Linked DNA regions of Methylicorpusculum oleiharenae. The protein of the gene in region 2 interacts with the protein of the main gene of each other region in a pairwise test. Links are inferred from orthologs where the notes say so. Each region holds a gene or a part of one and is shown on either strand. Other genes may lie near its edges.

What was found. Proteins that work in one complex are often made in the same cells at the same time.
Region 1: the proteins of ybgC (region 2) and secA interact in binary tests that used the Escherichia coli proteins (3 or more experiments, as listed by UniProt). The link is inferred for Methylicorpusculum oleiharenae from one-to-one orthologs.

The regions. Positions count from the first base shown.
Region 1 is NZ_WUTY02000001.1:272,662-277,370, forward strand. Bases 1,450-4,709 are described here. They hold secA (preprotein translocase subunit SecA), read right to left. Parts: upstream 4,368-4,709; coding sequence 1,650-4,367; downstream 1,450-1,649. Outside these bases: GO003_RS01320 (glycogen/starch/alpha-glucan phosphorylase), read right to left, coding at 1-1,420. UniProt on the Escherichia coli protein: Required for protein export, interacts with the SecYEG preprotein conducting channel.
Region 2 is NZ_WUTY02000001.1:2,563,743-2,570,529, reverse strand. What follows is about bases 1,612-4,318. They hold ybgC (tol-pal system-associated acyl-CoA thioesterase), read right to left. Parts: upstream 3,314-4,318; coding sequence 2,909-3,313; downstream 1,612-2,908. Other genes in these bases: ruvB (Holliday junction branch migration DNA helicase RuvB), read right to left, coding at 3,389-4,318; tolQ (protein TolQ), read right to left, coding at 2,242-2,919; tolR (protein TolR), read right to left, coding at 1,811-2,245; tolA (cell envelope integrity protein TolA), read right to left, coding at 1,612-1,805. In the rest of the region: more of tolA, read right to left, coding at 1-1,611; more of ruvB, read right to left, coding at 4,319-4,420; Holliday junction branch migration protein RuvA, read right to left, coding at 4,420-5,025; crossover junction endodeoxyribonuclease RuvC, read right to left, coding at 5,022-5,522; GO003_RS11625 (YebC/PmpR family DNA-binding transcriptional regulator), read right to left, coding at 5,747-6,499; GO003_RS11620 (HAD-IB family phosphatase), read right to left, coding at 6,647-6,787.

The DNA.
Region 1 (4,709 bases), 2.3 Mb from region 2 along the record:
ATAGTTCGTAGAAATCCCTGAAAAGCCCTTCCTGTAGCAGCTTTGAATGAAGTTCCGCCACGCCGTTAACAGAATAGCAGCCCACTATTGCCAAGTATGCCATTCTGACCTGTTTTTCATTACCTTCCTCAATCAATGACATCCGTCTCATACGATCATGATCACCAGGCCAATGCACTGAAACTTCTGCTATAAAATGAGAATTGATTTCGTAAATGATTTCCAGCAAACGAGGCAATAAACTTTCGAACAAATTAACAGACCAACGCTCCAGAGCCTCCGGCAGCAGCGTATGGTTGGTATAAGCCATCGTATTTCTGGTAATTTTCCAGGCATGATCCCAATCCAAACCATGAATATCGATCAACAGACGCATTAACTCGGCAACCGCGATACTGGGATGAGTGTCGTTAAGCTGGAAGCAGTTTTTTTCTGCAAATTGAGAAAAATCGTTGCCATGCCGCCCTACCCAATTGGCAATGACATCCTGCAAGCTGGCCGAAGCCAGAAGATATTGCTGGCGCAATCGAAGAGCTTTGCCGTTTTCATTGGCATCGTTCGGATAGAGCACCATGGTAATGTTTTCTGCAGTATTTTTTGCCGCAACCGATTCAGCATAATCCCCTGCATTAAATTCCTGCAAGTCAAATTCTTCAGTTGCCGTCGCTTTCCATAAGCGCAAGGTATTGACAGTACCATTTTTGTAACCGGGAATCGGAGTATCAAAAGGCACCGCAAGCACATCGTGCGTATCTATCCAGCAGACCCTCTTTTTTCCGCGCTCATCGATATGAGATTCGGTGTGCCCGCCAAACTTGATTCTATGAGCATATTCAGGTCTTTCTATCTCCCAAATATTGCCATTGCGTAACCAATGGTCCGGTTTTTCAACTTGCTCACCATTGACCAGCGTCTGGCTGAACATGCCGTATTCATAGCGCAAACCATAACCTGTCACCGGCAATTGAAGTGTCGCGCAACTGTCAATGAAACAAGCGGCTAATCGCCCGAGACCACCATTGCCCAAGCCCGCATCAGGCTCGCTGTCAATGAGTTCTTCGATTTCCAGACCGAGCTCGTACATTGCACTTTTTGCAACATCGGTAACGCCCAAATTTAGCATTGCGTTGCTGAGCGTGCGCCCCATCAAAAATTCCATCGACAAATAAAATGCTCTTTTGCAATCTTCCTTTTTATAAGCGTTGTACGTCGCTTTCCACCGCTCAATGAGACGGTCACTGATCGCCAGAGCTAACGCTTCATAAGCATAATAGGGAGATCTGCAGTTTTCGTCGCGACCTAAACGATGGCCATAGTACCTCTTGAAATCTGCTACCAGATGATTGCTCTCTAATCCTAAAGGTGAAAGCTTGGTAATATTAGCTGCCGGTTTACTGCTTGTGAATTTTTTGGAATGCATAGTTGAACCACTTGATTTAAAAAAAATTCTACTCGGGTTATTAACGCGTCATGGCCTAAAACAGCTTGTCTGCAATGTAATGTTGGGAAGCTAGTTTTGTAACTTCCCACCCATTCGTTTTTCATTGCAGGCTTTTGGAAATTAAGGCCGTACCCAAATTCTATCGAATAACATGATTATTACAGCAAGCGCAGGTATAGCAGCAAAGCAGTATTGTTTTTACTTGAAATTAACTTATCTGACCATGGCACTGCTTATATTTTTTTCCGGAACCGCAGGGACAAGGATCATTCCTTCCAACTTTTTTTCCATCACGGACAAAAGGCTGCTCGGCATCTGCCTCACCCGTCACATCCGCATCATGCTCGATCGCCTGAACAAATGACTCGGCTTCAGCATGTTCAAAATGCAACTCTTGAGGCTCCTGACGCTGCTCATCAATTGCCCGAACATCCTCTTCCTCTTGCACCTGAACTTTCGCAAGAATCCCAACGACTTCATACTTTATGTGGTCCAGAAGAGCCGTAAACATATCAAACGATTCACGTTTATATTCCTGCTTCGGATCTTTTTGCGCATAGCCTCTAAAATGAATACCCTGACGAAGATGATCCATTGCAGCAAGATGTTCTTTCCAGCTGTTATCCAACACCTGCATCATGACCGATTTTTCGAAGTGCCTTAGCACGTCAGGCGCAATTCTCTCTTCTTTTTGTTTATAAGACTGCTCAACCAGTTCGACAATGCGGTCTCTTAATATTGCTTCATGCAATTTTTTATCGTCGGCAAGCATTTGCCGAACTGGAATTTCCACATTGAACTCCTGATGTAAATGCTCTTCTAACCCTTTGGTATTCCATTGCTCTTCCATGGTTTTTGGAGGGATATACTGAGTAATCACATTGTTGACCACATCTTTTCTGATCTGCGTGATGATGTCGGAAATATCTTCTGCCGCCATCAACTCATTACGTTGCGCATAAACAACCTTCCGCTGATCATTCGCCACGTCATCGTAAGTCAATATTTGTTTGCGAATATCAAAATTTCGGTTTTCCACTTTTTGCTGGGCGCTTTCAATCGAGCGGGTTACCCAGGGATGCTCAATCGCCTCGCCATGTCCCATGCCCAGTTTTTGCATCAACGATGCCACGCGATCCGAAGCGAAAATACGCATCAAAGGATCTTCCAAGGACAGATAAAAACGTGTTGAACCCGGGTCACCCTGGCGTCCGGAGCGGCCTCTTAACTGATTATCGACCCGGCGGGATTCGTGCCGTTCTGAACCGATGACATGAAGCCCTCCGCTATCCAGCACAAGCTGGTGTCTATCCAGCCAAGCTCCACGGACTTTTTGTATCTCTTCTTCGCTTGTTCCCTCAGGCAATGCTTTCAATTCTTCGTCCAGGTTTCCCCCCAGCACGATATCCGTTCCCCTACCCGCCATATTGGTGGCTATAGTTACAGCTCCGGGCATACCGGCTTGGGCGATAATATGCGCCTCGCGTTCATGCTGCTTGGCATTGAGCACTTCATGCTTGATTTTTTGCTGAGTCAGCAATCTGGATATAATTTCGGAATTTTCAATTGACGTGGTACCCACTAAAACCGGCTGCCCACGCTCAACGCATTGTTTAATATCTTCGACAATGGCCTGATATTTTTCTATAGCCGTCAGATAGACCAAATCACCCAGATCTTTTCTGATCATCGGCCTATGGGTAGGAATCACAACCACTTCCAGACCGTATATACTATTTAATTCAAATGCCTCCGTATCTGCAGTACCGGTCATACCGGACAGCTTTTCATAAAGCCTGAAATAATTTTGAAAGGTGATGGAGGCCAAAGTTTGATTTTCGTTTTGAATAGCCACATGCTCTTTTGCTTCTATCGCTTGATGCAAGCCTTCCGACCAGCGTCGCCCAGGCATAACACGCCCGGTAAACTCATCAACAATGACGACCTCATTGTTTGCGACGATATAATCAACATCTTTTTGAAATAAATTGTGTGCTCTCAACGATGCATTCAGATAATGCATGAGCCTGATATTAGCAGCGTCATACAAACTTCCACCTTCCGCCATCAAACCATGCTCTATCATTAACCGCTCGACCCGTTCATGACCTTCTTCAGTCAAATAAACCTGTCTGGTTTTCTCATCGACAGAAAAATCGCCCGGCTCGTCTTCTTTTTCCTGTTTGGTAAGGAAAGGAACAATTTCGTTCGCTTTCATATAAACTTCGGTACTGCCTTCTGTCGGCCCGGAAATGATTAACGGGGTTCTTGCCTCGTCAATCAGAATGGAGTCCACCTCATCGACAATCGCAAATGCCAGCTCACGCTGAACTTTTTGGGCCATGCTGAACGCCATATTGTCGCGCAGATAGTCAAACCCGAATTCATTGTTTGTTCCATAGGTAATGTCGGAAGCATAAGCGGTACGACGCTCACGGCTATCCATTTGGCTCACAATAACCCCAGTTGTCAAGCCGAGAAAACCGTACAACTTGCCCATCCAATCCGCATCACGAGCCGCCAAATAATCGTTAACGGTAACGACATGTACGCCCTTCCCCGGCAAGGCATTAAGATAAGCCGCCAGCGTTGCCATCAATGTTTTACCTTCTCCGGTCTTCATTTCGGCAATTTTGCCGTCATTCAGTACCATACCGCCGATCAACTGAACATCGAAGTGACGCATTCCAAATACCCGGGAAGACGCCTCTCTGACAGTAGCAAAAGCTTCAGGAATCAAATCATCTATTGTTTCGCCTTTTTCCAGACGATCACGGAACTCCAGCGTTTTTGCTTTTAGTTCCTCGTCGGATAATCTTTCATAATCGGCCGCCAGCGCATTGATTTTTTTTACCAGCTTCCTTTTTTTCTTGATCAAGCGATCATTTCGACTGCCTATTACAATTTTAACCAGATTACCCAGCATGCTTTTTTCCGATGTGATTTGTGAGATTGCATTTTCAAATAGCGCCGATTATATAACGAGTGGCCCTTTTTTTACAGTTAAAAACAACCCTGGCAAACTGATATCGATACTGTACAGACAGTAGAATTTCCGAAATTACAAATAAACACACTTTCCGGTTCGACACCTCAGAGGCCAATTACTGCCACGGGTACATTAGAGAGAACCACCCAATATGGCGCATGTGGCATGATCAATAGCCACAAAAGGCACGAAAAATAGGATTGGGTGGATTGCGGATTTTAAGCGGATTCATCAAGAACGGATGAGAAATGAAATATTAATGCAGTGAGTACCTTGTTT
Region 2 (6,787 bases):
ACACTCATCACCTCGCCCGAGGAAAGTAGACTGACTCGCAAAGTACATTTCAAATTACCGTCGGATGAAGCAGGCCGGATCCAGACTCGCTCAACCTTTTGCTCGATCTCTTTTGCCGCTTTTGCCAGCATGTCTTCTCGTGCTTTCGCCAATTCCGCTAGACGGGCTTTTTCAGCGGCAGCTCTGGCAGCTTCAGCGGCTGCTTTTTCTGCTTCGGCTTTACGCATGGCTTCAGCTTGTTGCTTGGCCAGTTCGGCTAAACGTGCGCTTTCTGCTTCTGCAGCCTTTCGTTTAGCTTCTTCTTCCTGTTTACGTTTTTCTGAGGCTGCTTGTTCAGCTTTTTGCCGGGCTAATGCTTCCTGTTTTTTCTTTTCAGCTGCAGCGGCTTCTGCTGCTTTTCGTTTGCCCTCTTCTTCCTGCTTGCGCTTTTCTGCGGCTGCTTGTTCGGCTTTTTGCCGGGCTAATGCTTCCTGTTTTTTCTTTTCAGCTGCAGCGGCTTCTGCTGCTTTTCGTTTGCCCTCTTCTTCCTGCTTGCGCTTTTCTGCGGCCGCCTGTTCGGCTTTTTGCCGGGCTAATCCTTCCAGTTTTTTCTTTTCAGCTGCAGCGGCTTCTGCTGCTTTTCGTTTCGAATCGTCTTCCTGTTTACGTTTTTCCGCTGCGGCCTGTTCGGCTTTTTGTCTTTTTACTTCAGCTGCCGCTGCGGCTGCTTGCTCAGCCTTCAGCTTGGACTGTTCTTGCTGCTTGCGCTGTTCCGCCGCCTGTTGCTGAGCTTTTTGTTTTTCAGCTTCTGCTTTTTGTTGAGCTGCTTTTTCCTGTTTTTGTTTTTCTGCCGCAACTTGAGCCGCTTTTTGCTTAATATCCTGCTCTTGTTTACGTTTTTGTTCAGCCGATTGCTCGGCTTTTTCCTTAGCAGCTTCCTGTTGTTTGCGTTGTTCAGCTGCCAGTTGCTGAGCCTTTAATTTTTCAGCCTCTGCTTTTTGTTGAACCGCTTTTTCCTGTTTTTGTTTTTCTGCCGCAACTTGAGCCGCTTTTTGCTTAATATCCTGCTCTTGTTTACGTTTTTGTTCAGCCGCTTGCTCGGCTTTTTCCTTGGCAGCTTCCTGTTGTTTGCGTTGTTCAGCTGCCAATTGCTGAACCTTTAATTTTTCAGCCTCTGCTTTTTGTTGAACCGCTTTTTCCTGTTTTTGTTTTTCTGCCGCAACTTGAGCCGCTTTTTGCTTAATATCCTGCTCTTGTTTACGTTTTTGTTCAGCCGCTTGCTCGGCTTTTTCCTTGGCAGCTTCCTGTTGTTTGCGTTGTTCAGCTGCCAATTGCTGAACCTTTAATTTTTCAGCCTCTGCTTTTTGTTGAACCGCTTTTTCCTGTTTTTGTTTTTCTGCCGCAACTTGAGCCGCTTTTTGCTTAATATCCTGCTCTTGTTTACGCTTTTGTTCAGCCGCTTGCTCGGCTTTTTCCTTGGCAGCTTCTTGCTGTTTGCGTTGTTCAGCTTCTGCTTTTTGGGCGGCTTCTTCTTCCAATTTTCTTTTCTCAGCTGCCATTTTCTCGGCGCGCTTTTTTTCCTGTTCTGCCGCTTGCCGGGCTAATGCCTGTGCCTGCCTGAGATTTTCTTGCTCGATTTTTTTTAGCCGGTCCGCTTCTGCCTGAATAACTGCATCATCAATAACGACGGCATCAATAGCTTCTGGTAATGGATTTGACTCGGGCGTTACCTGGAAATCGAAACTGAACAAAAATACACTGAGCAGCAACAGATGCAGGGATAACGCCAGCGTAAACGGCCAACCGAATTTGCGTTTGTTATTCATGCACTCTATTGTTGATGCTGATAAGGCTGCGTCATTAAACCGACTTTGGGAACACCTGCATTTTTCAAGGCCGCCATAGCCGTGATGACTTTGCCATAATCGACATCCTTATCGCCTCGAATAAATACTTGTATTTTTGGCTTGCCCTGCAAAACGTCTGTCACTTTGCTCAACAACTCTTCCGATTCGACAGGAATACTGGTTTGGCCGCCCAAATCCACAAAATACTGACCGTCCTTATCAATCGAAACAATTATGGGCGGATCGTTTTTTTGTTCGGTGGCTTCGGATTCGGCTTGTGGTAAATCAACGTCTACCCCTGTTTGCAACATAGGTGCCGTGACCATAAAAATGATCAATAAAACCAGGGTCACGTCGATGTACGGAACGACGTTTATTTCTGCCTTTGGCTTTCTTCTTCCGTTTTGCCTGCTACTCATTGACTGTGTGCCTGCCTCTGTAACAAAACGACAAACTCGTCGATAAACAATTCATACCGACCGATCAAACGGTCCAGATTGGTCGCAAAACGGTTGTAGGCGACTACCGCCGGAATCGCGGCAAACAAACCGATTGCTGTCGCGATTAAGGCTTCGGCAATGCCTGGCGCTACTTGAGCCAGCGTAGCCTGCTGGACATTACCTAGAGAGCGGAATGAATTCATGATGCCCCAGACAGTACCGAATAAACCTATATACGGACTAATAGAACCGACCGTGGCCAAGAAAGGCAAATGCTCATCCAGCCGTTCCAGCTCACGATTTAACTCAATTTTCATCGCCCGTTGTGCATTTTCCACCTGAAACTGAGGATTAATGCCGCCCATTTGGCGCATTCTGGAAAATTCCTTATAGCCCGCCATAAATAATTTTTCTATCCCTTCAGGCTCAAAGTCATCGGATGCCAGACGCTTGTATAACTCGGTCAAATCAACGCCTGACCAGAACTCTTCTTCAAATTCGTCAGCAATAATCGCGGCGCGGTTGAATTCCTTGCGCTTGGTAAATATAAAAGTCCAGGAAATCAGCGATGCAACCACCAGGATCAGCATCACCATCTGAACCAAAAAGCTGGCTTCTTTTATTAAATGAAAAAGGGATAAATCAGCATTCATTCTTAAATTGCTCTATTAAAATTTTAGGTATGGCCTTAGGCCGCATAGTTTCCGGATCAACACAGGCGATGCGTACCAATCCCTTGCACAACACATCTTCACCTCGATAAATAAACTGTTCAAACAACAAACTGGCTTTCTTTTCCTCAATGATCCCGGCGGTGACCGAGATTAATTCGTTAAAACGAGCAGGCTTCAGGTAGTCGATTTGAACGGAACGCACAACGAAGATAATTCGTTCATTTCTAATGAGGCTATCTTGCTCGAACCCCGCAGCACGGAGCATTTCAGTTCTGCACCGTTCAAAAAACTTCAGATAGTTGGCATAAAACACCACACCGCCCGCATCCGTGTCTTCATAATAAATACGAATTGGCCACTCAAATTTTTGCAGGGTCATTGTATAGGAACAATACTTGATTTTTCAATGACATCGGCTAAAAACCGGAGAAATCTCTTCACCCTGATCTCAGGTAAACACATCATCGGTTTCACCCAGGTGTTTCGGCGGCTTTAAACCAAAATGCAGGTAAGCATTATGGGTGACAATCCGTCCACGCGGCGTTCGCATAATAAAACCTTGCTGCAGCAGATAAGGTTCCAAGACATCCTCTATGGTTCCCCGCTCCTCGCTGATCGCCGCAGCCAAGGTGTCCAGTCCTACCGGTCCGCCGTTGAAATTATCTATCATCATTAACAGCAATTTTCGGTCCAATGCATCAAATCCATTGGCATCCACTTTCAACATTAAAAGCGCGAGATCAGCGACGGACTGATTAATAATGCCGTCACCTTTAACTTGAGCATAATCGCGCACCCGGCGAAGCAAGCGGTTGGCAATACGCGGCGTTCCTCGGGCACGACGGGCGATTTCAGCAGCACCGGCATTATCGATGGCAATGCCCAATAATGAGGCGGAACGCACCACAATACTTGCCAGTTCCTCAACCGTATAAAACTCAAGCCTCTGCACAATCCCAAAACGGTCGCGTAACGGCGAAGTCAATAAGCCTGCCCGGGTAGTTGCGCCCACCAGGGTAAAAGGCGGCAAATCCAGTTTGATCGATCTGGCGGCGGGTCCTTCACCGATCATGATGTCAATCTGATAATCTTCCATCGCAGGGTACAGCACTTCTTCGACAACCGGGCTCAAGCGATGAATCTCATCGATAAACAGCACATCATGCGTCTGCAGATTGGTCAGCAAAGCCGCCAGGTCGCCTGCTTTATCAAGCACAGGGCCCGATGTGCAACGGATATTGACACCCATCTCTGTTGCGATAATCATCGCCAGGGTCGTTTTCCCCAAACCGGGCGGACCAAAAATCAGCACATGATCCAGTGCTTCCTGACGACGAGTCGCCGCTTGAATAAAAATATCCATTTGCGCGCGCAGTTCGGGCTGACCGATATATTCGCTGAGTTTTTTAGGCCGAATAGCCCTATCAACCCGTTCTTCGTCTCCTCGGCCCCGAGAGCTAATCAAACGGTCTTCCTCGATCATCGGCTTGCGCCTTGCAGAGCAAGCCGGATTATCGCTTCACAAGTTTTGCCCTCAACTGGAATGCTGCGCACCATTTTTGCCGCATCAACCGGCTTATAACCCAGCGCACACAATGCGCTGATCGCTTCTTGCTGGGGCTTTAATTCAGATTGTGAAACCGACACGTCCGAACCCTTGACTGCACCGACCTCATCGCCCAAGTCCGGCAGGCGGTCACGCATTTCGATGATCAGCCGTTCGGCTGTTTTTTTGCCTACACCGGGCAACCGCACCAATGCTTGCGTATCGTTATTATGAATGCAGCGATGAAAATCTTCAGCGCTCTGACCGGACAAAATCGTCAAAGCCAGTTTGGGTCCTACGCCGTTGACCTTGATCAAGGCCCTGAACATCAGGCGGTCGGTTTCGGTGGAAAAACCGAATAAGATATGTGCGTCTTCACGCACGACCAAATGGGTAAACAAAGTAACCGGGGCACCCAAAGCGGGGAGATTATAAAATGTAGTCATCGGCGCTTCGACTTCGTAACCGACGCCATTGACATCAATCACCAATTGAGGCGGGGCTTTGACGACCAGCTTGCCACTCAAAAAACCAATCATCGCCAAACTCCCGAGCTTAAACGGCGCTCAGTCTGCTGATAATGAGCATGACAAAGACAGATTCCTAACGCATCGCCAGCATCGATCTGAAGAGTGCCCTGAATATTTAACAAGATTTTTACCATGTGCTGGACTTGCGCTTTTTCAGCATTACCTTTTCCGACCAAAGCCTGTTTGACTTGCCGTGCCGCATATTCAAAAACCGGCAAACCTGCTGACTGTACCGCGCAAATCGCGGCACCTCGAGCTTGCCCAAGTTTTAGCGCTGAATCGGCATTTTTATGCATGAATACCGATTCAATTGCCATTTGATCAGGCTGATAATTTTCGACAACTTCAACCAGGCCTTTGAAAATCTGTTTCAATCGATCCGGAAAATAGTCCGCAGTGACTTTGATACTGCCACTGGCTATATACCTCGTTCCGTGCGGTAAATCTTCAATAACCCCATAGCCGGTTATCCGGGAACCGGGGTCTATACCTAAAATTTTTGTCACGTTCGATTTAAACAGCCGGATAGGAAAGGATTGATTATTTGTATCTGCTCACCCCCCTCCAATTTTAGTGGGTGTAGGTGGTTGATTGAAAAGGCTTCTGCAACAGGGATGTTGCAGAGAGCTACAGGGACGCATGGATGCGTCCTTTGAAATCAAGCACCTACACCCTTAATTCAAAGCGGGCGAGTAGTTACGATTTTTTTATAACTCGAATGAATAAGCGCTTAATCAACAGCCATGTTATTCATTATTTCCTCGCTGATTTCGGCATTCGAATAGACATTTTGCACATCATCCAAATCCTCTAAACGGTCAATCAGCCGCAACAACTTCTCGGCATCATTTTGATCCAAATCAGCTTGGGTGGAAGCCTGCATGGTCACCTCCGAATTCTCGGGAACGAAACCCGAGGCAATCAACGACTCTTTAACTTCAAGATAGTTTTCAGGCGCTGTCGTCACATCAATGGTCCCGTCTTCATTGGTAACCACATCATCGACACCCGCTTCCAGCGCCGCTTCGATAATGGCATCTTCATCCACCGTATCGGGAAAACTGATAATGCCCACTTTAGTGAACAAATAAGCAACAGAACCATCCGTCCCCAAATTTCCGCCCGCCTTCGTGAAAGCATGACGCACTTCGCCTACAGTTCGGTTACGGTTATCGGTTAAACAATCAACCATGATGGCCGCACCGCCGGGTCCATAGCCTTCATAGCGCACTTCCTCGTAATTGGCGCCATCTTGAACGCCCAACGCTTTTTTGATGGTGTTATCGATGGTGTCGCGCTTCATGTTAGCGCCCAACGCTTTATCGATTGCGGTGCGCAAGGTAGGATTGCTGGCAGGATCGCCTCCTCCCGATTTAGCTGCGACAGAAATTTCACGAATCATTTTTGTGAAAATCTTGCCGCGTTTGGCGTCTTGTCCGGCTTTTCTGTGTTTTATGTTAGCCCACTTACTATGTCCAGCCATACTTCTCTCTAAATCTGTAATAAAAAACTGCGGATTCTACCATTCTGCCTGCAGCTTATCGAATTTAAGTCAATGAAGATTCAATCGATCGAATCAGGGGATCGATCTTGTGAGTACTTGACGAGGACTCACAAGATCGAATGACAATTATCTCAAGTAATCCAAAACAGCCTGCAAAGAGGGCTCGCTGATGAAGTGATCCGCCTGCTCCTGGACAATCGGTCTGGCAACAACCCCGCCAAAACCAATAAAAAAAGCGCCCGCCTGCTTGGATTCAAGATCGGTTTT